4 regions of the Streptomyces sp. MST-110588 genome follow, and region 2 is predicted to be linked to each of the others. Evidence: riboswitches for the same ligand, from Rfam matches in the RefSeq annotation. Region 2 holds a riboswitch; each other region holds the start of a gene.
The links. Region 2 has a riboswitch for cobalamin ahead of KGS77_RS25775 (HoxN/HupN/NixA family nickel/cobalt transporter). Riboswitches for the same ligand answer to the same signal wherever they lie in the genome.

Region 1 (5,556 bases), 1.3 Mb from region 2:
CACACGCCCAGCAGCCCGGCGATGACCAGGGTGCCGGTCAGCAGGCGGGCGCGGGGGGTGGCCCGGCCGCCCGTACGGCCGTAACCGTGCGAGGCCATGGCGGCGGCCAGGGCCAGCGAGCGGTTCATGGCGTCCTCCAGGACGGGGACGACGATGCCGCGCAGGGCGCCGATGTTCCTTCTGCGGGCGCGGGCGGTGCGGGGCGTAGCAGTACGGGGCGTACGGGAGCGCAGGGCCGTACGGCCTTTGCGGAGGCCGCCCGCCGTACGGCCTTTTCGGGGGCCGCCCGCCGTACCGCCTACCGCGCCGAACGTCGTGCCGCCGCGCAACATCCGCGCGCGGCGCACCCGTTGCACGCTCTCGGCCAACTGGGACGCCACCGTCAGCGTGACCACGACCGAGGTGCCGATCTCGTACAGCGCGCCGGGCAGCGCCTTGAGCATCCGCTTGGGATTGGCCAGCGCGTTGGCCGCGCCCACGCACACGACCACGGTCGCCAGCCGTAGCCCGTCGTACAGACCGCCCAGCAGTTGCTCCGCCGCCACCGGCCCGAACAGCCTTATCCCGGCGGCCCATTGGGGCAGCGGAATCTGCGGCAGGGTGAACAGGACCGTGTCACCCTGGCCGCCGCCGAAGACGATCCGGAAGAGCACCCGCATCGCGACGATGTAGCCGCCGAGTATCAGATACATACGGAAGGCCAGGGCCCAGGGCGCGTCACCGCGCCGCTGTGCCACGACGAAGCCGGTCACCGCGAGGATCAGTACCAGCAGCACCGGATTGGCCGTACGGCCGGCTGCCACCGCCATGCCCAGCGCCCACAGCCACCAGGCGCCGGGGTGCACGGTCCGGGGCAGAGCACTCACGGGGCGCAGAGCACTCACAGGGCGCTTCGCAGGACCCCTCACAGGACCCCTCACGGGGCTCGGAACGCTCATGGGGCGCCGCCGGTACGCCCTGAACGGCCCGCGCGACTCGGCGAGCCGGTGCGGCGGTGCCGGGCGGTGAGACCGGCCGCGACGGCGAGCGCGGCGGCGACACCCGCCCCGATCACCGTCCCGACGGGGATGCCGCCGTCGTGGGCGGCGTCCGCGGTCTGCCGGTCCTCGCCGCCGTACCAGCCGGGGCCTCGGTCGGCACGGGGACCGGCGCACCGGACGCGGCCCGTGGGGCGGAGGGCGCGTAACTGCCGTCACCCTCCTCGCCGTTGCCCCCGCCATCACCTTGGGCCTCGCCCGGCTCCCTACTTTCGGCCTTGTCCTTCGCCTTCTCCTGTTCGTCGTTCCGGGGCTGCCGGTCCATGTCTTCGTCTTCCCGCGGGTCTGTCGTACGGCCCGGCTCCCGGCGTCCGTACGAGTCGTCGCCGTTGCCCGCGGACGACGTACCGGTGCCGCCGGCCGGGGAGCCGTCGCCCGCCGACGTACCGGAATCGCTGCCTCCGCCGCTCCCGCCGCTCGCGCCGCTTCCGCCACTGCTGCCGCTGTTTCCGCCTTGGCCGCCACCCTGGGTGCCGCCACCGCCACTACCGCCGTCGCCGTCCCCCGGCGCCGGTGCGGGTGCCGGCCGCCTGGGGGCGATACGGGGCGCGGGTGCCCCGCCCTCGTCCCGGTTCAGGGAGAACGACCAGCCCTCGAAGCTGCCCGCGGGCGGCGTACGGTAGGTGGCGCCGTACTGGCTGTAGGTCCACCGGCCGCCGTTGGGCGCATGCCAGTACGACCAATAGGCCCGGGTCGGCGGGGTGTCGATGCAGGTTTCGCGCTCCGGCCCCGGCTTGTTCTCCAGACGGCAGATGAACGCCTCACCCCACCGGTTGGTCCCGGTGACCCGGATGCCGGCGGCCTTGAGGGCGGCGAGCCCGGTGGACTGGCGGCCGACGGCGCACCGCACGATGACGCTGCCGCCCAGTTCGCGGAAGTCGACGACGACGGTCACGCCGTTGGTGCCGGGGCAGAAGCCCGCCCGGCCCCGGCCGGTGTCCACCGCGGCGGCCGTTCCCGGCAGGGCGAGCCCCGCGCCGACCGCCGCCGCCAGCACGGCCAGGGCGGCGGCTAACGCGCGTATCGCACCGGTCATCGCAAGGGTGCCCTTCGGTTCCGGGGCCGCACCGGGCCCCTGGACACACCCCTGCCGCGCGACAAACCCCTGACGCGCGTTCCGAGAGGAAGCGGCAGGGGCCGAAGAACCGGAGGGCTCAGGGCTCCACGCTGCGGACCATGACAGTGAGAAGCGGTTCACGTGGCGCGCCGGGCGGTCCGACTCGCGGCGCGGTGATCGCGCCGCACACGGTTGCAGGTCAGCGCCGGATTCCCACCGGCTTTCCCCAGTCGCGTACGCATGAAGTTGTCACTCCGCCCACAGGCGGAACACGCCAAAGACTAAGCCCGGCCGCTCGGTTACGGCCAGAGCCGCCGCTGTGACTCCGGCCACCGCTACACGACATGACCCGGCACGGCATGACCCGGCACGGCATGACCCGGCACGGCATGACCCGACAGGACATCACCCGGCACGCCAATGCGCGTGCTGCCATGGTCCGCGCGGGCCCAGGCATGAGGCCAAGGCGCGGGCCCAGGTGCGCGCCCTTTGCAGGCCGCAGCCGGGTTCGGCCTGCCCGGGGCCCGCACCGACCGCCTCATGGGCCGACGTACTCGACCCGCAGGCCCTCACGGTCCGGCAGGACGATCGTCTGCGGCCGGTCGTACGTCCAGCCGCGCGGCAGCAGGAACAGCTTGCCGTTGGCGTAGGCGTAGAACTTCAGCCCCTGGTAGCGGTAGTGGTACGCGCCCCGGTCCGGGTAGAAGGTGACATCGACGCCGGGGGCCGACAGCCGCAGGTCCTGGGCGCTGTAGACGACTACGCCGAGGTGGTGTTCGAGCGTGGCCGCCATACGCATCGCCGAGCCACGGCCCTCGACGGAGGCGAAGGCGCCCACCGTCCAGAAGACCAGCACCACCACCAGCCCGACGGCGTAGAGCCCCATCGACGCGGGCCACAGCGTCCAGGCCGGGTCGGCGCCCGTCCCGGTACTCGTACGGGACCACAGCGCGCACCCGTAGGACGCCAGCAGCACCCCGGCGGTCAGCGAGGCGGGCAGCGCCAGCTCCCACCACCCGGGCGAGAGGCGGGTCATCGCCCACAGCGCCAGGGGGACGGCGGGCAGGGCCGCCACCAGCCCGGCGCAGCACAGCCGCCGGGCGCGTGGCCGGGCGGTCAGCGTCCGTACGAGCAGCGGGTCACCGATCCGCCACAGCAGCAGCGTCCCCGAGGCCACGAGGAACGGCTCGTACAGGGCGGGCACGCTGCTGAGCATGTACCACTGCGCGGAAGGCGCCAGGTGGCTCTCGGCGAAGCCGAAGTAGGAGGCCCGCGCCGCACTGCGCACCCACCCGAAGTAGTACAACAGCGCAGCCAGCAGTGACAGTTGCGCCCCGACCGCCGCGCCCGCCTGGAGCAGGAGCGTACGCAGCGGAGTCGCCCCCGGCGCCGCGCCCGGAGCCCGGCCCGGCTCCCCGTCCCCCTCCTCCCCCATCGCGGCCTCCTCCCGCACGGCGGCCGTTCCCGCACCGCGGCCATTTCCTCACGGCGGCCGTTCCCTTACGACGGCGCCTGGCACCCACCGCCCCCGGGGCCGTCCTCGGCTATGTGGAATTCCGTCTCCGGGTCCTCCCTGTGGGCGGTGACCAGTACGCGCAGCACCTCGAATCCGACCCGCCCGTAACAGCCGCCGTCCGGGGCCCCGCCCGCGCCGCTGAGCTGCGTGTACGCGGCGTCGGCGGTGCTCCAGTCGGGGCTGCCGCCGCTCACCACGGCCGGGCAGACCGCCCGTAGCCCGTCGATGAGCGTCGCCATCGCACCGCTCTCCGCCGGATCGCTCACCGCGCCGCAATCGCGCCGGACAAGCGCCCGGTACCACTCGCCGGAGCCGGAGCGTATGGACAGGACCGCCCCGTTGTTCCTCGCCCTCTCCGCGAACACCGCGCCCGACTCCGGTCCGGATCCCGAGCCCGGCCCCGAGCCGGACTCCGAGCTGAACTCCGAGCCCGTCCCCGGTCCGGACTCCGTCTCCGGAGCCGACGTCGGGGACGGTTCGGGAGCCGAATTGGGGGCGGTTGTCGGAGTCGAGGGCGACGACGGTGGCGAGGAGCTTTTGGAGGACGACAGGCCGGTCGGGGTGGTGGTGGGCTCGTACGGGTACAGCCCCGGCCAGCCCACGCCCTTGCTCGGACGCCGCCCTCCCGACGAGGACGAGTACGGATCGACGCTGCCCGTCTGCGTACGGACCTGCCCGCCCGGCAACGCGCTGGTCCGCGTACCGCCGTCGCCACCCCCACCGTCACTACCGCCGTCGCCCGGTCCCGAGCCCTGCCCGGGCGACCCGGCCGTCTCCCCCGGCGCGCTGCCACCCTGCGCGGACGACGGCGCGGCCCCCGAGCCGCGAGCCCCTTGGTCCGCCCCGCTCCCGCAGGCCACCAGCAGTGCCGGCGCTGCCACCGCCACCACCCACCGAGCCCGGATCCCTTGCACGGCGTCCCCCTTCCCCCGTGGTCGGCCGCCGGTGGCCGAGCGGCCCCGCGCCGCCCGCCACCGCTCCTTGAGGGGTCAACAGCATCTCGCCGCTGCCCCGTCCCGAAAAGGGGCGTGAACCGTCCCTTTCACGCGCCGTCACGCACCTCGTGCGCCTCCAAGCGCCGTATGAGCCTTCGGCGCAGTACGTCGAGTCGCCCGGCATCGACGCCCGGCACCAGGGCGAGGTCCCGTATGCCGGATCCGGTCACGGCCACGCTCTCCCACCCGCCCGTTTCCTCCAACACCGCCGTCATGGCCTCGGCTCCCGCCCGGTCCCCGGCCGCGCACCGGGAGACGACGGCGACAGCGGCCTGGACCGGCAACGGAAGATGCCGCTCGCCCGAGTCCTGTGGTTCCACGGCCGTTCGCGCCTGCGCGACCACGCGCGCGCCATATGCCGCACGTCCCGGATATCGCACACGCTCGGCGAAGTCCGGGAAGTCCGTGAGCGCCACGAGGGCCTCCCAGTCGTCGGTGGCGGCAGCGATCCCCTGAGCGGCACTCTTGATCAGTGCGGCCTCGTAGCGCAGGAACAAGCCCACAACGGGGGCCGGCCCGGTCGCCGCCAGGAGACCCCGTGCCGCATCGACGGCTGCCGACGCCGCCCGGTGCTCCCCGGCCCGGCGGTGACAGGACGCCTTCAGCAGCGTGACACCGGCCGCCACGGCGCAGGGAGCACCGGGTCCCTCCAGGAAGCCGAGCGCCCGCTCGAAGTCGGTCAGCGCCCGGTTCCCGTCCTCCCGCAGCAGGTGCGTCGTGCCGCGCTCGATGTGGAGCGCGGCACCATCCCAGCCGAGCGCCGCGCAGCGGTCGAGATCCGCACGGCTCCCGTCCAGTCGCCCGACACTGCGCCGCGCCACACCACGCCGCAGGAACAGCACCGCGCTGTCCGGGAACAGCGCGAGCGCCCGGTCCAGTTCGGCGAGCACGTCCTCGAAACGCCCCGTCTCCCACAGCAGGTCACTGCGGTGCACCCGGGCCCACAGATAT
Region 2 (5,556 bases):
ACCACCACCCCTACGGGCGAGCAGCCAGACGAGCGCGAAGGCGGCCAATGCACCGGCGAAGGCCGCCAGGGACAGGCTCAGCCCCGAAGTCACACCCCCGGCGCCCGCGCCCGATCCTGATCCCGCGCCCGCGTCCGCGCCCGCCCCGGCTCCCAGTCCCGTCCCCAGTCCCGTTCCCAGGACGATCGCGGCCACCGCGCCGAGCGACGCGCCGTTGGAAATGCCCAGCAGGTACGGGTCCGCGAGCGGATTGCGCACCAGCGCCTGGGCCGCCGTACCGATCAGTCCGAGCCCTGCCCCGACGAACGCCGCCAGCAGCGCCCTGGGCACCCTCAACTGCCAGACGATCAGGTCGTCCGTGCCGGGCCGCGGTGCCTCGCCGGACAGCCTGCGGAAGACCACCGACCACACCTGACCGGGCGCGATGTCGGTGGAGCCGAAGGAGACGGCGGCGGTCAGCGCGACCAGCAGCGCGATGCCCAGCCCGGCGGCGAGCCATCCGGCCCTGACACCACGCCCTGTACGTCCCGTACGCCCCGTAGGCCCTGTGCGCGATATGCGCACCGTACGCCGCGTACGCGCGTCTTGAGGCATACGCCCCGTACGGAGCCTCACCCGGCCTGCCCCTTCTCCCCCGACGGCCCCTTCTCCCCTGTCTGTCCCTTCTCCCCCACCTGACCCATCTGTCCCGGATACAGCGTCCGCGCGATCTTCTCCACCGTGTCCGCGTTCCCGACGCCCGCGATGGTGGTCTCCTCCGACCCGATCCGCAGGAATCTCCCTTCCTTCACCGCGCGCAGCCCCGCCGTCCCCGGGAATTCCCTGAGGAATTCCTCGGCCTGCGCGAAGGCTTTCCGGTCGGCCGCCGGGTCGCCACGGCGACGGACACCGAGCTGGATCCAGTCCGGGTCCTTCTTGACGATGTCCTCCCAGGAAACCGGCTTGAAGTCGCCCGCGCAGTCGGCGAAGACATTGCGGGCGCCGGCCTGCGTCATCACCGCGTTGGCAACCTGCCGGTTGCACACCGCGATGGGCTGTTTCGTCCCCGCGTCGAAATCGAAGAAGAAGTACGTGGGCCGCCTCGCCTCCGGAACACCGGCCACGGCCTTCCGCACCGCCGCCACCTTCTTCTCCATTCCCCGTACGAGTTCCAGCGCGCGCCGCGACGTCCCGGTGATCGCGCCGAGCCGCCGGATGTCGCCCTCGACCCCGGACAGATCCCGCTGCGGTGCGTTCTTCTTCGGTGCACAGGCGGTCGAGGCGAGGAAGACGTGCTTGATGCCGGCCGCCGAGAATTCCGCCTCGGACGGCAGGTCCCCCGCCGCGCCCATGTTGCCCATCGACGCAAAGGTGTCGACGTAGAGATCGGCCCCCGAACCGAGCAGCTTCTCTTTCGGGATCACCGCCTTGCCCAGGACCGGAACCTTCTGCGCCCGTGCGTCCAGTTCACCGGGCAACGTGCCTTTCCCGGGCGGGAATCCGGTGCCGACGATCCGGTCCCCGGCACCGAGCCGGAGCAGCATGTCCAAGGCAGAGGCATTGCTGGTCACGATTTTCGCCGGCGGTCGGGAGAACGTCGTTCTACGGCCCTCGCAATCGGTCACCGACACCGGGAAGCCGGCCGTACCGCCATCACCGCTTCCGCTTCCGCTTCCGCTGTCACCGCTGCCGCCGCTGCTTCCGCCGCCGCAGCCGGCGGCCAGTGTCGCCACGACCGCAACCGTCATCGTCACCGCGACGCCGCACTTCGCGCGAAGGCGCATCCGTACTCCCTGGAATTCGACCGATCACGGGCTCACCGCTGCGAACCCGGACCAGGTAGTCGAACGAACCCGCCGCCCGGTTCCCACCCGTCCCGAAGTGGCTCACAGCGGCTCGGTGACCGGATGACCTGGCCGGACGTTAGAGTGTCCGGGCCGTGGTGTTCGGGAAGACCGGTGACGGACCTAGAGGTCCCAGTCCGGAGCGGCCCTCGCCACTGTGATCGGGCAGTTCCCGACCCTTCCGTACGTGTCACGAGGTGTCATGCGCATCGTGCGCGCGTACGGGGCCACTGACCGCAGCCCGCGGCCGGGAAGGCCGGGCCGGGCGCGGACACCCGTAAGCCAGGAGACCGGCCACGGCATCTCACGAATTGATCCACGAGGTGCTGGAGCGTGACCACCGGATGTCCCCGTCCCCAACTCCCCCCATTCCCCCGGCTTCCCCTGCCCCTTCCCCTTCTCCTACCCCTTCCCCCTCCTCCTCTTCTTCCTCCGCCGCGCCCGAACTCCCCGCATTCCGCTGGCGGCGTCAGGACACCGTACGGACCGCGGGCCTGATAGCCGTGATAGCCGGTCTGCACGTCGTCGCCTTCGGCGTGCTGTTCCTGCTGGTCGCCCCCCACCATTACACGGTGGGAAACAAGGTGTTCGGGGTGGGACTGGGCATCACCGCGTACACCCTCGGCATGCGGCACGCCTTCGACGCCGACCACATCGCCGCCATCGACAACACCACCCGCAAACTGATGGCTGACGGAAAGCGGCCCGTTTCGGTCGGCTTCTGGTTCGCGCTGGGGCATTCCAGCGTCGTGGTCGCAATGGCGGCACTGGTGGCGGGCGGCGCGCAGCTCGCCGGTGTCCTGATGGACGACGAGTCCCGTACGCACCAAATCCTCGGCACCGTCGGCACCACCGTCTCCGGTACCTTCCTCTACCTCATCGCCGCCCTCAACCTCGTGGCGCTGGCGGGCATCTGGCGAGTCTTCCGGGCCATGCGCGAGGGCCGCTACAACGAGCGGGAACTGGAGGAGCACCTCGATTCCCGTGGCTTCATGAACCGCGTTCTGGGCCGTTTCACGCGTTCCATCACCCGGCCCGGCCAGATGTTTCCGCTCGGTTTTCTCTTCGGGCTCGGCTTCGACACCGCAACCGAGGTGACGCTGATGGTGATGGCGGGCAGCGGTGCCGCCGCCGGCCTCCCCTGGTACGCGATTCTCTGCCTGCCGCTCCTTTTCGCCGCCGGCATGAGCCTGTTCGACACCCTGGACGGTACGTTCATGAATTTCGCGTACCAATGGGCCTTCTCGAACCCGGTACGCAAGGTCTACTACAACCTCACCATCACCGGGCTGTCGATCGCCGTCGCGTTCTTCATCGGCACCATCGAGCTGGTGTCCGTCCTGCACGAGAAACTCGGGCTCAGCGACGGCCTCACGGGCTGGATATCGTCCCTGAACCTGGACAACGTCGGCTTCGTCATCGTGGGCCTGTTCGTGGTGGTCTGGGCCGCGGCCCTCGCGTACTGGCGCCTGGCCGGCGTCGAAAAGCGCTGGGCGTCCCGTACGGCACAGGCCCCGCAGGAGACCTGAGCGCACCGCTCGGCCGCGGCGGCCCCTCCGGCACTCCCGCCGGGTGGGCCGCCGCGCGCCCCCGTCAGGTGGCCGACCCCGCGGCGGCCCCCGTCACCCTGTCCGGCCCCCACCGCTTGAGTTCCTCGTTCAGGTCCAGTGGACGCACCAGCTCCCGTTCCCCGGCGCCCGGCCAGTCCTCGCGCGGCACACGCCACATGACCTCGAACTCGTTGCCGTCCGGGTCCTTGGCGTACAGCGACTTGGACACGATGTGGTCGCTGGCACCGACCAGGGAACCGCGTCCGGCGAGATCGGCGGCGGCCTCGGCCAGCTCCCCCAGCGTGCCGACCTCCCACGCCAGGTGGTAGAGCCCCACCCGCCCCTTTTCCGGAGCCGGCGCGTCCATCCCCACGGCGAACAGTCCGAGATCGTGGTCGTTCTGCGATCCCTCGGCACGGAGAAACGCAGCCCGCCCGGGGATTTCCTTGTCCACGGAAAACCCGAAGACCTCCGTATAGAACGCCACGGACCGGGCCACGTCACGTACATAAAGCACCGCGTGATTCAGCCGACGCACGCTCACCACACCACTCCCCAACTCCTCATTTCCTGCCGCTCACTCTTCCCCTGCCCCGTCATTTCCGGATCAGCAGAATCACACCGGCCGCCAGTATGGCGAGCACCAGGGCCGCAACCCCGTAAGTGAGCTTGTGCGTACGCAGCCCCGGCACGAACCGGTCCAGGGCGTACGGGCCGGGGCCGGCCAGCGTGATCGAGGCCGCGACCGCCGTGAGCAGCAGCTCGTACTCCACCCCTTTGGGGGAGAAGAAGCCGCCGCCCCACTTCACCGCGAGCGCGTTGATCATCGTTCCGACGATCGCCGCCCCGGCGAGCGGGGTGAGCAGACCCACCGCGAGCCCGAGCCCGCCCAGGGTCTCGCTGAGCCCGGCCACGACCGCCATCGCCTTGCCGGACGGGTATCCGCTCGCCGTGAAGAACTGCCCGGTCCCCTCCAGCCCGCCCCCGCCGAACCAGCCGAACAGCTTCTGCGCGCCGTGCACGGCCATGGTCAGCCCGATCGCGAGCCGCAACAGGAGCAGGCCCGCGCCATAGCCGTACGGGGACGAGGCGGACCGCGCGGGCGCGCCGAGTGTGCCAAGGGGAGACGTCATACGAGCGCCCTTCCATCCACCGGCCGAAACAGCCGGACTACCGAACTACGGGGCCACCGGGCCACCGGGCCACCGGACTACCCGGAACCAAAGTACTTGAACTTTCAAGTCACTACTTCGACCGACCATACACACAGATTGAAAGTTAAACAACCCTCGCCGCTCACTCCCCCTTCCCGCAGCTCGCCGCTTCCGCCGCTCGACCGCTGTGGCGCTCGGCCCGCCCCACCACCTCAAGGCCGCCGGTACGCGTCCGGATCGACCCCCGTCATCGGGTCCCTGGAGAAGGTCACATAGGCGGGGTACTGCGGATCCCCCGCTTCCAGCAGCGCGAACAGATCCAGATCATGTCGGCAGAACCGATGGAGGTACTGAAAAAACAACTCCATCTCCTCCGCACTCAACCGCTCCTCGAATCTCTCGTCTCGCATACCGCGACGATACGATTCTTCACACTCCACGGCCCGCCGAAAGGGCATTACCGCACGGCGAGCGACAAGCCGGTCCCATGAAATCCGAGGGCCCCGATCATGCCGACCCGCCGATTTTCGGCCCCGCTCCGGCCGCTTAGGGAGAAATCCGCTGGCGGGCCCTGTCCGTCCCCGTTTGACGAGCCGGGCGCCGGGTATCCGACCCGACGTACCGCGAGATCCCGACGTACGGCCGGGTCGCCGGCGACAAGCCGAATGAAGGCAGACAAGAAAAACCAGGGAAGGCCAGGCAAGGCTGGAAGGGACATTCCCTCTCGGCGCGTGCACGACATGACACATGACGCCGACCCCCTCCCACCCCGGCGCAGCTCCGACCGCGCCGTCGCCGAGGAGACGCGAGCCGGCCGATCGGCAGGCTCAGCATGTCCACGACCGACCGCGAAGTACGGATCGCCCGGACGATCCTCCGCCTCGCCAACCACCCCACGGACTCAGAGCCGCTGGAGTTGCTGCACGACCTGACCACGGAGGTGGTCGCCCTGCTGCCGGTGCACTGGGCCGGGGTCACCGTCATGAACTGCGACGGCCGGGTCATTCACGTCGCCGCCTCCGAGGAAGC
Region 3 (5,556 bases), 4.7 Mb from region 2:
CGACGGCGACGAACGTCAGTCGGGCGGTGGCCACTTGGGCCGTGGGGCCCGAGGAGTTCCAGCGCTCGGCGGTCACCCGTACCGCCACGACCATCGAGGTACGGCCCACCTGCTCGACGGCCGCGCTGACGGTCAGCAGGTCACCGGCCCGTACCGGCGCGTGGAAGGTCATCGCGTCGACGGAGGCGGTCACCGCGGGCCCGTCCGCGTGCCGGCCGGCCGCCGCTGCCGCGGCGTCGTCCACCAGCCGCATCACCGCGCCGCCGTGCACGGTGCCGTAAAGATTCGTGTCCTGCTCGCTCATGATGTGCGCGAGGGTGACGGCGGAGTCGGCCGGGGCCTTGTGGGCCGGGCCGAAGGAGAGATCGGTGCTCAAGGGTGCCTCTCAGTCCTGGGGAGCGGACGGCGACGGGGAGGTGGCGGGGGCCGGGGGAGGGGCCGGGGCGACGGTGGAGGGGTCCGACGGGCCTGAGGGTTCCCGGTCCCCGCCGGCAGCGTGGCCCGTACCGCGTGGGCGGCGGCCACCATGCGCTCCAGCGCCGGTTCCACCTCCCGCGGCGAGCGGGTCTTCAGCCCGCAGTCCGGATTGACCCACAGCCGCTGGGCGGGCACCGCGCGCAGCGCCTGCCCGATCAGCTCCGTCATCTGTGCCACGGACGGCACCCGCGGCGCGTGGATGTCGTACACGCCGGGCCCCGCCGCCCGCGGGTACCCGGCCGCCGCCAGCTCGCCGGCCACCGCCATCCGCGACCGGGCCGCCTCCAGGCTGATCACATCGGCGTCCAGCTCCTCGATGCCGGCCAGCACGTCACCGAACTCGGCGTAGCACATGTGCGTATGGATCTGGGTGTCCGCGCGCACGCCGGAGGTCGCCAGCCGGAACGCCTCGGTGGCCCAGTCCAGATAGGCCCGGTGCGCCGGGCGGCGCAGTGGCAGCAGCTCGCGCAGCGCCGGCTCGTCCACCTGGATGATCCCGGTCCCCGCCGCCTCCAGGTCGGCGACCTCCTCGCGCAGGGCCAGCGCGACCTGCCGGGCGGTGTCGGCCAGTGGCTGGTCGTCGCGGACGAAGGACCAGGCGAGCATGGTCACCGGCCCGGTGAGCACGCCCTTGACGGGGCGCTCGGTCAGCGACTGCGCGAAACCGGTCCACTCCAGGGTCATCGGCGCCGGGCGGCAGACATCACCGGCCAGGATCGGCGGACGCACGTACCGGGTGCCGTAGGACTGGACCCAGCCGTGCCGGGTGGCCAGGAAGCCGGTCAGCCGCTCGGCGAAGTACTGCACCATGTCACCCCGTTCGGGCTCGCCGTGCACCAGGACGTCCAGCCCCGCCTTCTCCTGGAAGGCGATGACCTCGCGCACCTCCTGCGCGATACGGGAGCGGTACCCGGCGGCGTCGATCCGCCCCGAGCGCAGCTCCGCACGGGCCCGCCGCAGCCGGCCGGTCTGCGGGAAGGAGCCGATGGTGGTGGTCGGCAGCGGCGGCAGGCCGAACCGGGCGCGCTGGGCCGCGGCCCGCTCCCGGTACTCCTGGGGGCGGCGGGTCTGGGCGGCGGTGACCGCGGCGGCCCGCTCCCGTACGGCGTCGTCGCGGACGAGCGCGGAGCCCGCCCGGGAGGCCAGCGCCGCCCGGTTGGCCGCGAGCCGCGGGGCGATGGCGTCCCGGCCCTGGTTCAGGGCCCGGGCCAGCAGCGCGACCTCTTCGGTCTTCTGCCGGGCGAAGGACAGCCAGCGGGCGATCTGCGGGTCCAGGTCGCGTTCGGCGGTGACGTCCAGCGGGACGTGCAGCAGCGAGCAGGAGGGCGCGACGTCCACCCGCCCGGCCAGCCCGAGCAGGGTGGCGAGCGTTCCCAGGGCCTTCTCCAGGTCCGCTGCCCAGACGTTGCGGCCGTCCACGACGCCCGCCACCAGCCGCTTGCCCGGCAGGCCGCCGATCGCGGCGAGCGCGTCCACGTCGGCCGCGGCGGGGCCGGTGAAGTCCATCGCCAGGCCCTCGACGGGCGAGTCGGCCAGCGGGCGCAGCGCCTCGCCCAGCGCGTCGAAGTAGGAGGCCACCAGCAGCTTGGGCCGGTCGGCGGCGGCGCCCAGGAACCGGTAGGCGCGGGCGGTGGCGGACAGCACCGACCGGGGCTGGTCCTGGACGAGCACCGGCTCGTCCAGTTGCGCCCACCGCGCCCCGGCGGCCCGCAGATCGGCCAGTACGGACGCGTAGACCGGCAGCAGCCGGTCCAGCAGCGTCAGCGGCTCGAAGTGCGGGTCGGTGCCCGGCGCGGGCTTGGCCAGCAGCAGGAAACTGACGGGGCCCAGCAGTACGGGACGGGCCCGCAGCCCCTCCCGCCGCGCCTCGGTGTACTCCGCCACCTGCTTGCGGGAGTCGGCGGTGAAGACCGTGCCCGCGCTCAACTCCGGCACCAGGTAGTGGTAGTTGGTGTCGAACCACTTGGTCATCTCCAGCGGTTCGGCCTCGGCGGTGCCACGCGCCATCGCGAAGTAGGTGTCGAGGCCGCCGGTGGCCGCGGCGCGGTGCCGGGCCGGGACGGCGCCCACCATCCAGGCGGTGTCCAGCACATGGTCGTACAGCGAGAAGTCACCGGTGGGAATCTCCTCGACGCCCGCGGCCCGCAGTTCGGCCCGTACGCCGGCCCGCAGCTCCCGCGCGGTCTCCAGCAGTCGCCCGGCGTCGGTACCGCCGGACCAGTAGCCCTCGACGGCCTTCTTCAGCTCCCGGCCCGGCCCCTGCCGGGGATAGCCGTGGAGGGTGGCCAGCGCGGCCGGGGCCGGCGCCCGGCGCCCGTTCGGTGATGCCTGGGTCACGGAACTCTCCTTCGCGAGTCCTGAAGCGACCCCGCGGAGCGCCGTGCGGGCACCGGAAGGGCACGGGAAGAGGAGACCGTCCCGTACGCTCCCGCCGCCGACCCGCCCACGAGGTCACGGTCCACCGCGCACCCGGCGGGCGCACGGGCAGTGGCAGGTCTTCGGACTCGCGGGCACGCCCGGCCTCCTGGGGCCGGGCACCTACTGGCCGTCGCTTCCCGGACTCGCGTCCAGTGCGTATGACGGCGGTCGTTCCCACTCACCGCTGCGGGGCAGTTCCGGATTTCCACCGGATTCCCTCTTACGACGCTCCCGCCTGGCGGACGGGGCGAACCGACTGCGCTTGGCAGCGTACAACCCCGGTGTGACGGGCGGGTGTCGCGACGGCCACGGCCGCGACGGGCCCGGCGGCCGGCGGGGGCTGATTAATTCGGGTGACGACGCGGGGCGGGCCTTCTAGGCTCCTTTCCACGAACGCACCTCCCGGTGCGAAGACGACGGTTACTTCCGGTGCTGATTCGGGTTCGACTCCTGAAATCGTTCCGCCGTGTGCGGTACGGCGTTTACCTGCCGTCGTCGGCCTTGATCTCGGGAGGCGCGACGGCACCGGAGCGCCCGGTGCGCAGGCGGCGGTTACTTCGCTTCCCACGCAGCCCGCCGCCGACTTCCGATCTCGGGCGCCCCGGTCCGCTCCTCGCGCCTTCCCTCAGCGGCTCCGCGCACCACCGCACCACACACCGCTCCACCCGGGGGAAGAGATGAGCAAGTTCAACCGCGCCCTCAAGCGCTTCACGGGCACCGTCACCCACGAGGGCGGCGCCGCGTACACCCGGGCCGCGAAGGACGAACTGGTCCTGCTGGCCGTCGTCAACATGGTCGGTGAGCAGACCTTCTACGAGAAGGCCGGCGAGCGCGACGAGCGGTACCGGTCCCTGGTGCGGACCGTGGCCGTCCAGGACGCCGAATGGACCGCCGGCTTCCTGGCCTGGCTGCGCGGTGAGGCAGGCATGCGCTCCGCGTCGGTGGTCGCCGCCGCCGAAGCCGTCAAGGCACGGCTGGACGCCGGGCTGCACGGCGGCAACCGCCGCCTGGTGGACGCGGTGTGCCTGCGTGCCGACGAGCCGGGGGAGCTGCTGGCGTACTGGACGGGGACGTACGGGCGCGCCGTGCCCAAGCCCGTCAAGCGGGGCCTGGCCGACGCCGTACGCCGCCTGTACACCGAACGCGCCCTGCTGAAGTACGACACCGGCAGCCACGCCTTCCGCTTCGGGGACGTCCTGGAACTGGTGCACGCCACGCCCCACCCGGACCGGGCGGCCTGGCAGGGCGACCTCTTCCGGCACGCCCTGGACCGCCGGCACGGCCGCGCCAACCCCGTACCGCGGACGCTGGCGACCGTACGGGCCCGGGCCGCGCTGGCGGAACTGCCGGCCGGCGAGCGGCGGGCGGTACTGGAGCGGCCGGACGCCGCCGAGGTGCTGCGCGCGGCCGGGATGACCTGGGAGGCGGTGGCCGGCTGGCTCCGGGGCCCGATGGACGCGGCGGTCTGGACGGCGCTGCTGCCCTCCATGGGATACATGGCGCTGCTGCGCAACCTGCGGAACCTGGACGAGGCCGGAGTGCCCGACGAGGTGGCCGAGCAGGTCGCCGGGCGGCTCGCCGACCCCGCCGAGGTCGCCCGCTCCCGGCAGTTCCCCTACCGCTTCCTGTCCGCCTACCGCGCCGCGCCCTCGCTGCGCTGGGGCCACGCGCTGGAGACGGCGCTGACCGCCGCGAGCGCCAACATCCCGCGCCTGCCCGGCCGCACCCTCGTACTCGTCGACACCTCCGCGTCCATGGAAGGCCCGGTCACCGGCGGCTCCCGGATCCGGCACGTGGACGTCGGCGCGCTCTTCGGCGTGGCCCTCGCGCACCGTGGCAGCGCGGTGGACCTGGTCGGTTACGCCACCGGGCGCTTCCGGCACCCGCTGACGCCGGGCGGCTCGGTGCTCCGCGACGTCGACGCGTTCTGCGCGCGGATCGGCGAGGTGGGGCACGGCACGGAGACGGTCGCGGCGCTCCAGGCGGCCTACCGGGGGCACGACCGGGTAGTGATCATCTCCGACATGCAGGCTTTCGAGCACCGCGCGGGCCGCCGCCAGGTGTCGGTCTCCGACGCGGTGCCCGCCGACGTGCCGGTGTTCGGGGTGGACACCACGGGGTACGCCGCCTCGTCGATCGACGCCGCACGGCCGCTGCGCTACGAGATCGGCGGCTTCAGCGACAAGCTGTTCACCATGGTCGGGCTGCTGGCGGGCGGTGAGCGGGCGCGGTGGCCGTGGGAGACGGCGGCGGCGTGAGGCCGCGGGGCCTGAGGGGATGACGGAGCGGGCGTACGGCACGCGGGCGCACGGGCGTGACGGCGTGGAGGCGGTACGGGCCGACGGCGCACGGGCGTGACGGCGTGGAGGGATGAGGGCCGACGGCGCGACGGCGTGCGGGGACACGCCGGCGGGTATGAACCCGTCGTGGCCCCTCGTTCCCTGGAGGCACTTGCCCCTGACGGCGTATCGGGGCTCCGGACGGTCCTGCCCGCGTCGCGCCGGAGCGGGTTCGATGGTTCCCTCCCAGTGAGCCGGATTGTCTTTCGCGGTCACCGGGACCGCGACCGGCGGCTGGAGATGATCATGAAGGCTGTGCGTACGTCCGCCGTCGCCCTGATCGCCGTCGCCACCCTGGGCCTGGCCGCACCCGTCGTGTCGG
Region 4 (5,556 bases), 690 kb from region 2:
CCCCGGCCCGGGACTCGACCTCGTCCTCGATGCGCTCGCCCAGCATCTGGTAGCCGCCGCAGATGCCCAGCACCGGGCGGCCCTCGGCGGCCCGCCGCCGTACCGCGTCGGCCAGGCCGCGCTCGCGCAGCCACCGAAGGGCGCGCACGGTGCCGCGGGTCCCGGGCAGCACCACCAGGTCCGCGTCGGCCAGTTCCTCGGGGCGGTCCACGAACCGCACCACCACGCCGGGTTCGGCGGCCAGCGCGTCCACGTCCGTGAAGTTGGACATCAGCGGCACCGCGGCGACCGCGACCCGCAGCACGTCCGCGCCGTGCGGCGGCGCCACCACGCTCTCGCGCACCGCGCCCCGCAGGGAGACCCGCAGGCCGTCCTCCTCGTCGATGCCCAGGCCGTGGGTGAAGGGCAGCACGCCCAGCGTCGGCCGGCCGCTCAGCCCCTTGAGCATGTCCAGCCCGGGTTCCAGCAGCGACACATCACCGCGGAACTTGTTGACGAGGTAGCCGGCGACCAGCGCCTGGTCCTCCTTGGACAGCAGCGCCGTGGTGCCGAAGAAGGAGGCGAAGACGCCGCCGCGGTCGATGTCGCCGACCACCACGACCGGCAGTCTGCCGGCCCGCGCGATGCCCATGTTCACGATGTCGGTGCGCCGCAGGTTGATCTCCGCCGGGCTGCCGGCCCCCTCGCAGATCACCGCGTCGTGGGTGCGCCGCAGCTCCTCCAGGCACGCCGTGACGGTGTCGAACAACTGCTCCTGGCGGCCCGCGTGGTAGCCCCGGGCACTCAGCTCACCCACCGGCTTGCCCAGCAGCACCACCTGGCTGCTGCGGTCGCCGCCCGGCTTGAGCAGCACCGGGTTCATCAGCGCGCTCGGCTCTACGCGGGCCGCGGCGGCCTGCATGGCCTGCGCCCGCCCGATCTCCGCGCCCTCGCGCGTCACGTACGAATTGAGCGACATGTTCTGCGCCTTGAAGGGCGCCACGCGGACGCCCTTGCGGGACAGCCAGCGGCAGATGCCGGCCGTCACCACGCTCTTGCCCGCGTCGGACGTGGTGCCCGCCACCAGCAGCCCACCACCGAGGGCGCCGCCCGGCGCCGTACCGCGGCTGCTCACGCTGTCCCGGCCGCTTCGGCCGTCGTGGTCACTGCGACCGCTCACAGGGCACTCCTCGCCATGTCCTCACCATCACGTCCCGCCACCGCAAGGCTGCCCGGAACCGGCCCGTGCGGCCCGTACGACCTGCCCGGTGCGTACGGCTCGGGCGCGCCGGGCAGGCCCGGCCCGTACGCTCCGTCCGGCGTCCGGGGGCGGGCCAGGGCCGCGCTCCCGCGCCGGCGCATCGCCGGCCGCCGCCTCACGACGACCGCCTCCTCGCGGCCGGCCGCGCGTTCAGCGCACCGGCCACGGCCCGCCCCGCGACGGTCACCGCCAGCGCCAGCGCGCTCACCCGGCGCGAGAGCGCCACCGCCCGCTCCACGTCCCGCACCGCGACGGCCCGCCCCGCGCCGCCGTTGAGCACCGGCCGGTGCTCGACGCGCCCGCCGTACGCCAGCGTGCCCCCAGCCGCAGCCCCAGCGCGCCCGCGAAGGACGCCTCCACCGGCCCCGCGTTGGGGCTCGGGTGGGCCCCGCCGTCCTGGCGCCAGGCGCGCCACGCGCCCCGCCGGTCCGGCCCGGCGAGCACGGTCAGGGCCGCCGTCAGCCGGGCCCCCGGCCAGCCGGCGACGTCGTCCAGCCGGGCCGACGCCCAGCCGAAGCGCCGGTAGCGCGGCGACTTGTGACCCACCATCGCGTCCAGCGTGTTCACCGCCCGGAAGGCCACCAGCCCCGGCACACCGGCCACCGCGCCCCATACGAGCGCGCCGACCACCGCGTCGGAGGTGTTCTCCGCGACGGACTCCACCACCGCGCGCGCGATCTGCTGCCCGTCCAGCGCCTGGGGGTCGCGCCCGCACAGATGCGGCAGCCGCTCGCGGGCCACCTCCAGGTCGCCCGCCTCCAGCGCGCCGCCGATCGCCCGCGCCTCGCGGCGCAGCGACGTGCCGCCCAGGACGGCCCAGGTGGCGGCGGCGGTCAGCGCGAGGGAGGCGCGGGAGGAGGACCGTACGGTACGGGCCAGCAGCGCGGCCCCGGCGGCGGCCCCGCCGGCGCACAGCGCGGCGTGCACCGCTCCGTACCCGCGGTGGTCGCGCCACAGCCCGCGCTCCACGGCGCCCGCGGCCCGCCCGAAAGCGGCCACCGGATGACCGCGCCGGGGATCGCCCGCGATCAGGTCACCGAGGAAGCCCAGGGCCGCGCCGCACGCGTACGTGGCGTGTTCGGCACGCATCGGATCAGGCCGCCGTCACGCCTTGGAGGGACGGTACGGCACGAAGGGATCTCGAACTGCGGCCGGGCATGGCGGTGTGTCCTCACTCAGGGTCCGCGCCCTGGTTCGACGTGAACGGCGACGAGAGTCTCCTGGCTCCCGGATCGGCGTCTCCTCCGGCCTTCCAGTCCGTACGCGCACACCCGAGGCGGGCGCGGGCCGGGCCGTGGCCTTCGCTGGAGGAACGCTCCCCGGTGACAGTGGCGGGACCGCGCCGGATTCTCACCGGACTTCCTCATCTGTCGCCGAATGGCTCCGGCAGTCCACCACGCTCCGCGAAGGCCCGTCAACTCGCCTGTGACCTGCGGTGAGGCCGGTACGTGGGCACTGTGGCGCGCGCCACAGGGTAAGGGGGGCGTCACATACGGTTGCCTGTGCCGCCGCTGGCGCGTCACTATCTGGTGCACGGCGGGCGATGGGGCTCGCCGGAAGGGGGCCGGGAATGCCGGACAGTGCAAGCCGCCGTGAGTTCCGCCTCAGGATCACGGGCACCAACAATCCGCACCAGGACATCGAGGACCTCAAGGCGTGGCTGGAGCGCGAGCCCTGGCTGGCCGGCCAGGGACACGAGTGGGTGGTGCGGCCACAGTCGGATGACGAGGGGCAACGGCCGGAAGGGGCGGAACGGGCGGAAGGGCTCGAAGGGGCGGAGAAATCCGGGCGGCCCGTACGGACCGGACAACCCGGGCGGCCCGTACGGACCGGACAACCCGGACGGCCTGTACGGACCGGACAGCCGGGCCGGCCGGACACCGGGCGCCGGGACATGGCGATCGGCGCGGACGAGCTGATCCTGGTGGTGACCGGCGCGTTCACCGCCGAGATCACCAAGAGCCTGCTCATCACCCTGCGGGAGTGGCTCAGACAGCGCCGCGAGGAGCGCGCCGCCGGCGAGGAGCCCGGCGTCGCGCTCGGTGACGGCGGCGGCCTGCGCGACATCGGCGACGCACCGCCGGGAGACCGGCCGCCCGGCAACCGGCCCTGCGGCAGCCGGCCCCCCGGGCGCCCGGATCCCCGCGCCGGTACGGACGAAGGCGGCGGCGCCGGCGAGGGATGAGCCGCGATGTCCGTATATGACGCGCGTGGCAAACGGAACCGGGCGCTGCTCATCTGTGTGAGCGACTACGAGACCCTCCCCAAGCTCCCGGCGGTCGAGGCCAACGCGGAGGAACTCAAACGCGCCCTGACCGACAAGAACACCGACCTGTTCACCGAGCGCGAAGTGCGCATCTGCCGGCCCCGGGAGCCCTGGGAGCTGGACCAGGCGCTGGACACCGTCGCCGCCGAGGCGCGCGGCCTGCTGCTCATCCACTTCTCCGGCCACGGCAGGGTCCGGCTCAACGGCGGCGACCTGCAACTGATGGTCGGCGTCTCACGGACGGGCCAGACCCACAAGGCGGTCTCCTGGCAGCAGACCGTCCTGCCCTATCTGGAACACTCGCGGGCCGACCGCGTCGTGATCATCCTGGAGTGCTGCTTCTCGGGCAACGCCGACGAGGGGTTCCACTCCCGTCGCAAACCCATGTCCCTCCTGATGGCCGCCCAGCCCAACCGGCGCATCTTCAGCGGCGAGGAGCCGTTGGGCGGCACGGTCTTCACCCGCGCCGCCGTCCAGATCCTGCGCGAGGGCATTCCGGGCCGGCCGTACGTGACCTTCGAGGACTTCGTACGGGCGCTGCGCGAGCGGCTCGCCGACGAGGAGACCCCGATGGGCGACGTCTGGGAGCCCCGGTCGGCCAAGCAGAACACCGTCGACGACGTCGTCCTCTCCTTCGCCACGCCCGAAGTCCGGCCCCCCACACCGCTGCGCATCCGGATCCGCCGCTGGTTCCGGCGGTACGTCCTGCGGCGCCTGCGGGTCCTGACGGCCATGGCGACGGCCGCGGGCCTGATCCTCGCCGGCCTCGTCGTGGCCGACGCGCTGCGCCCGGAGCCGCCCTGCCCGCCCGCACTCGAACTGCGCCTGCTGACCGCCCCGGAGGCGGAGCCCACGCTGCGCCGGGCGGCCCTGGAGTACGAGATGTCCGCCCTGAACACCCGTGCGCTGAAAGGGGAGGGAGACATCCCGGACGGCTGCCGGCGTGCGCAGATCACCGTCTACTCCGCGGCCAAGGACCAGGTCGTCAAGGGGTTCGCCGCCGCCGGCCGCTGGCAGGTACAGGCCGGTGGTGACCGGGCGCGGGGCCCCGGGAGTTCCGGGAGTCCTGCGAGCCCCGGGAGTCCCCAGGGCCCCACGAAGTCCGGGAACCCGAAGGGCTCCCAGGGGCCCGAGGACTCCGGCGGGCAGAAAGGGGGGACGGGCACCGACCCGCTGTACCGTCCCGGCCCCCAGCCCGACCTGTGGATCCCCGAATCCACCGCCGACTACCTCGAAGCCCGCCGTGGCATGGCGTCCGCCGCCGCCTCCCCGGCCGGCCTGGCCAACACCGGCCCGGTCGCCTACACCCCCCTGGTCGTCGGCGTGCCGGAGAAGAAACGGCCGGCCGACGTCGAACGGGTCGGCGGCGCCTGGCAGGCCCTCCTCGCGGCGACCGACCCCGACCACCAGAACCTCAAACTGCTGCGCCCCAGCCCCGTACTGTCCGGCACCGGCCTGATGCACACCCTCGGCCTCTACCTCGCCAACGACGGCTCCTGGAGCGGCTCCGGCAGCGCGCCCGACTCCTCGGTGGCCCGCACGGCCGAGCGCCGGCTGTCGGCCCCAGGCAGCCAGTACGCGGGCAGCACAGAGCTCCTGTGCTCGCTGCGCCCCGACTCCGGCCAGACCCAGGGCGCCGACCGGGCCCGCTCCGCCCCGCTGGTCACCGAGAAGTCGCTGATGGACTACAACCTCGGCCACGCCATCGGCAGTTGCCCGGCGAGCAGTGCCCCGCTCGCGCCCGGCGACCGCTACGCCGCCTACTACCCCAAGGGCGTCCCGGCCCTGGACCACCCGCTGGTGCGGGTCGGCTGGCAGGGCGCGAAGGACGGTACGGAGCGCCGGGCGGCCGTGGACAGCTTCGCGCGCTGGCTGCGCGACCCCTCCGGCGGGCAGCGCACCCTCGTCCAGGAGGGCTACCGGCCGGTGGCGGAGGGCACGGACCTCCGGCTCGCCGGGTCGCCGCTGCTGGACAGCCGCGCCGACGCCGACACCAACGCCCGGGTCATCCCCTTCCCCGCCGGCCGGGCCTACGAGTCCCAGGTGACAC

Region 1: it holds a riboswitch for cobalamin, as region 2 does, so the genes downstream of both, KGS77_RS20230 (hypothetical protein) here and KGS77_RS25775 (HoxN/HupN/NixA family nickel/cobalt transporter) in region 2, are expected to answer to the same signal.
Region 3: it holds a riboswitch for cobalamin, as region 2 does, so the genes downstream of both, metE (5-methyltetrahydropteroyltriglutamate--homocysteine S-methyltransferase) here and KGS77_RS25775 (HoxN/HupN/NixA family nickel/cobalt transporter) in region 2, are expected to answer to the same signal.
Region 4: it holds a riboswitch for cobalamin, as region 2 does, so the genes downstream of both, KGS77_RS28825 (cobalamin biosynthesis protein) here and KGS77_RS25775 (HoxN/HupN/NixA family nickel/cobalt transporter) in region 2, are expected to answer to the same signal.

Annotation. Positions count from the first base shown of each region.
Region 1 covers NZ_CP074380.1:4,584,320-4,589,875, reverse strand. The annotation lists gene KGS77_RS20235 (energy-coupling factor transporter transmembrane protein EcfT) at 1-866, opposite strand, end outside; gene KGS77_RS20230 (hypothetical protein) at 1,051-2,073, opposite strand; cobalamin riboswitch at 2,225-2,383, opposite strand; gene KGS77_RS20225 (hypothetical protein) at 2,633-3,529, opposite strand; gene KGS77_RS20220 (hypothetical protein) at 3,595-3,876, opposite strand; gene KGS77_RS20215 (hypothetical protein) at 3,932-4,642, shown strand; gene KGS77_RS20210 (tetratricopeptide repeat protein) at 4,653-5,556, opposite strand, start outside.
Region 2 covers NZ_CP074380.1:5,888,365-5,893,920, reverse strand. The annotation lists gene KGS77_RS25785 (iron ABC transporter permease) at 1-558, opposite strand, end outside; gene KGS77_RS25780 (ABC transporter substrate-binding protein) at 612-1,727, opposite strand; cobalamin riboswitch at 1,903-2,137, shown strand; gene KGS77_RS25775 (HoxN/HupN/NixA family nickel/cobalt transporter) at 2,135-3,352, shown strand; gene KGS77_RS25770 (VOC family protein) at 3,417-3,917, opposite strand; gene KGS77_RS25765 (DoxX family protein) at 3,970-4,506, opposite strand; gene KGS77_RS25760 (hypothetical protein) at 4,740-4,937, opposite strand; gene KGS77_RS25755 (GAF and ANTAR domain-containing protein) at 5,360-5,556, shown strand, end outside.
Region 3 covers NZ_CP074380.1:1,146,460-1,152,015, reverse strand. The annotation lists gene KGS77_RS05225 (hotdog domain-containing protein) at 1-376, opposite strand, end outside; gene metE (5-methyltetrahydropteroyltriglutamate--homocysteine S-methyltransferase) at 373-2,814, opposite strand; cobalamin riboswitch at 2,970-3,118, opposite strand; gene KGS77_RS05215 (TROVE domain-containing protein) at 3,573-5,153, shown strand; gene KGS77_RS05210 (hypothetical protein) at 5,481-5,556, shown strand, end outside.
Region 4 covers NZ_CP074380.1:6,579,903-6,585,458, forward strand. The annotation lists gene KGS77_RS28820 (cobyric acid synthase) at 1-1,114, opposite strand, end outside; partial or broken gene KGS77_RS28825 (cobalamin biosynthesis protein) at 1,356-2,329, opposite strand; cobalamin riboswitch at 2,454-2,607, opposite strand; gene KGS77_RS28830 (hypothetical protein) at 2,811-3,425, shown strand; gene KGS77_RS28835 (caspase family protein) at 3,432-5,556, shown strand, end outside.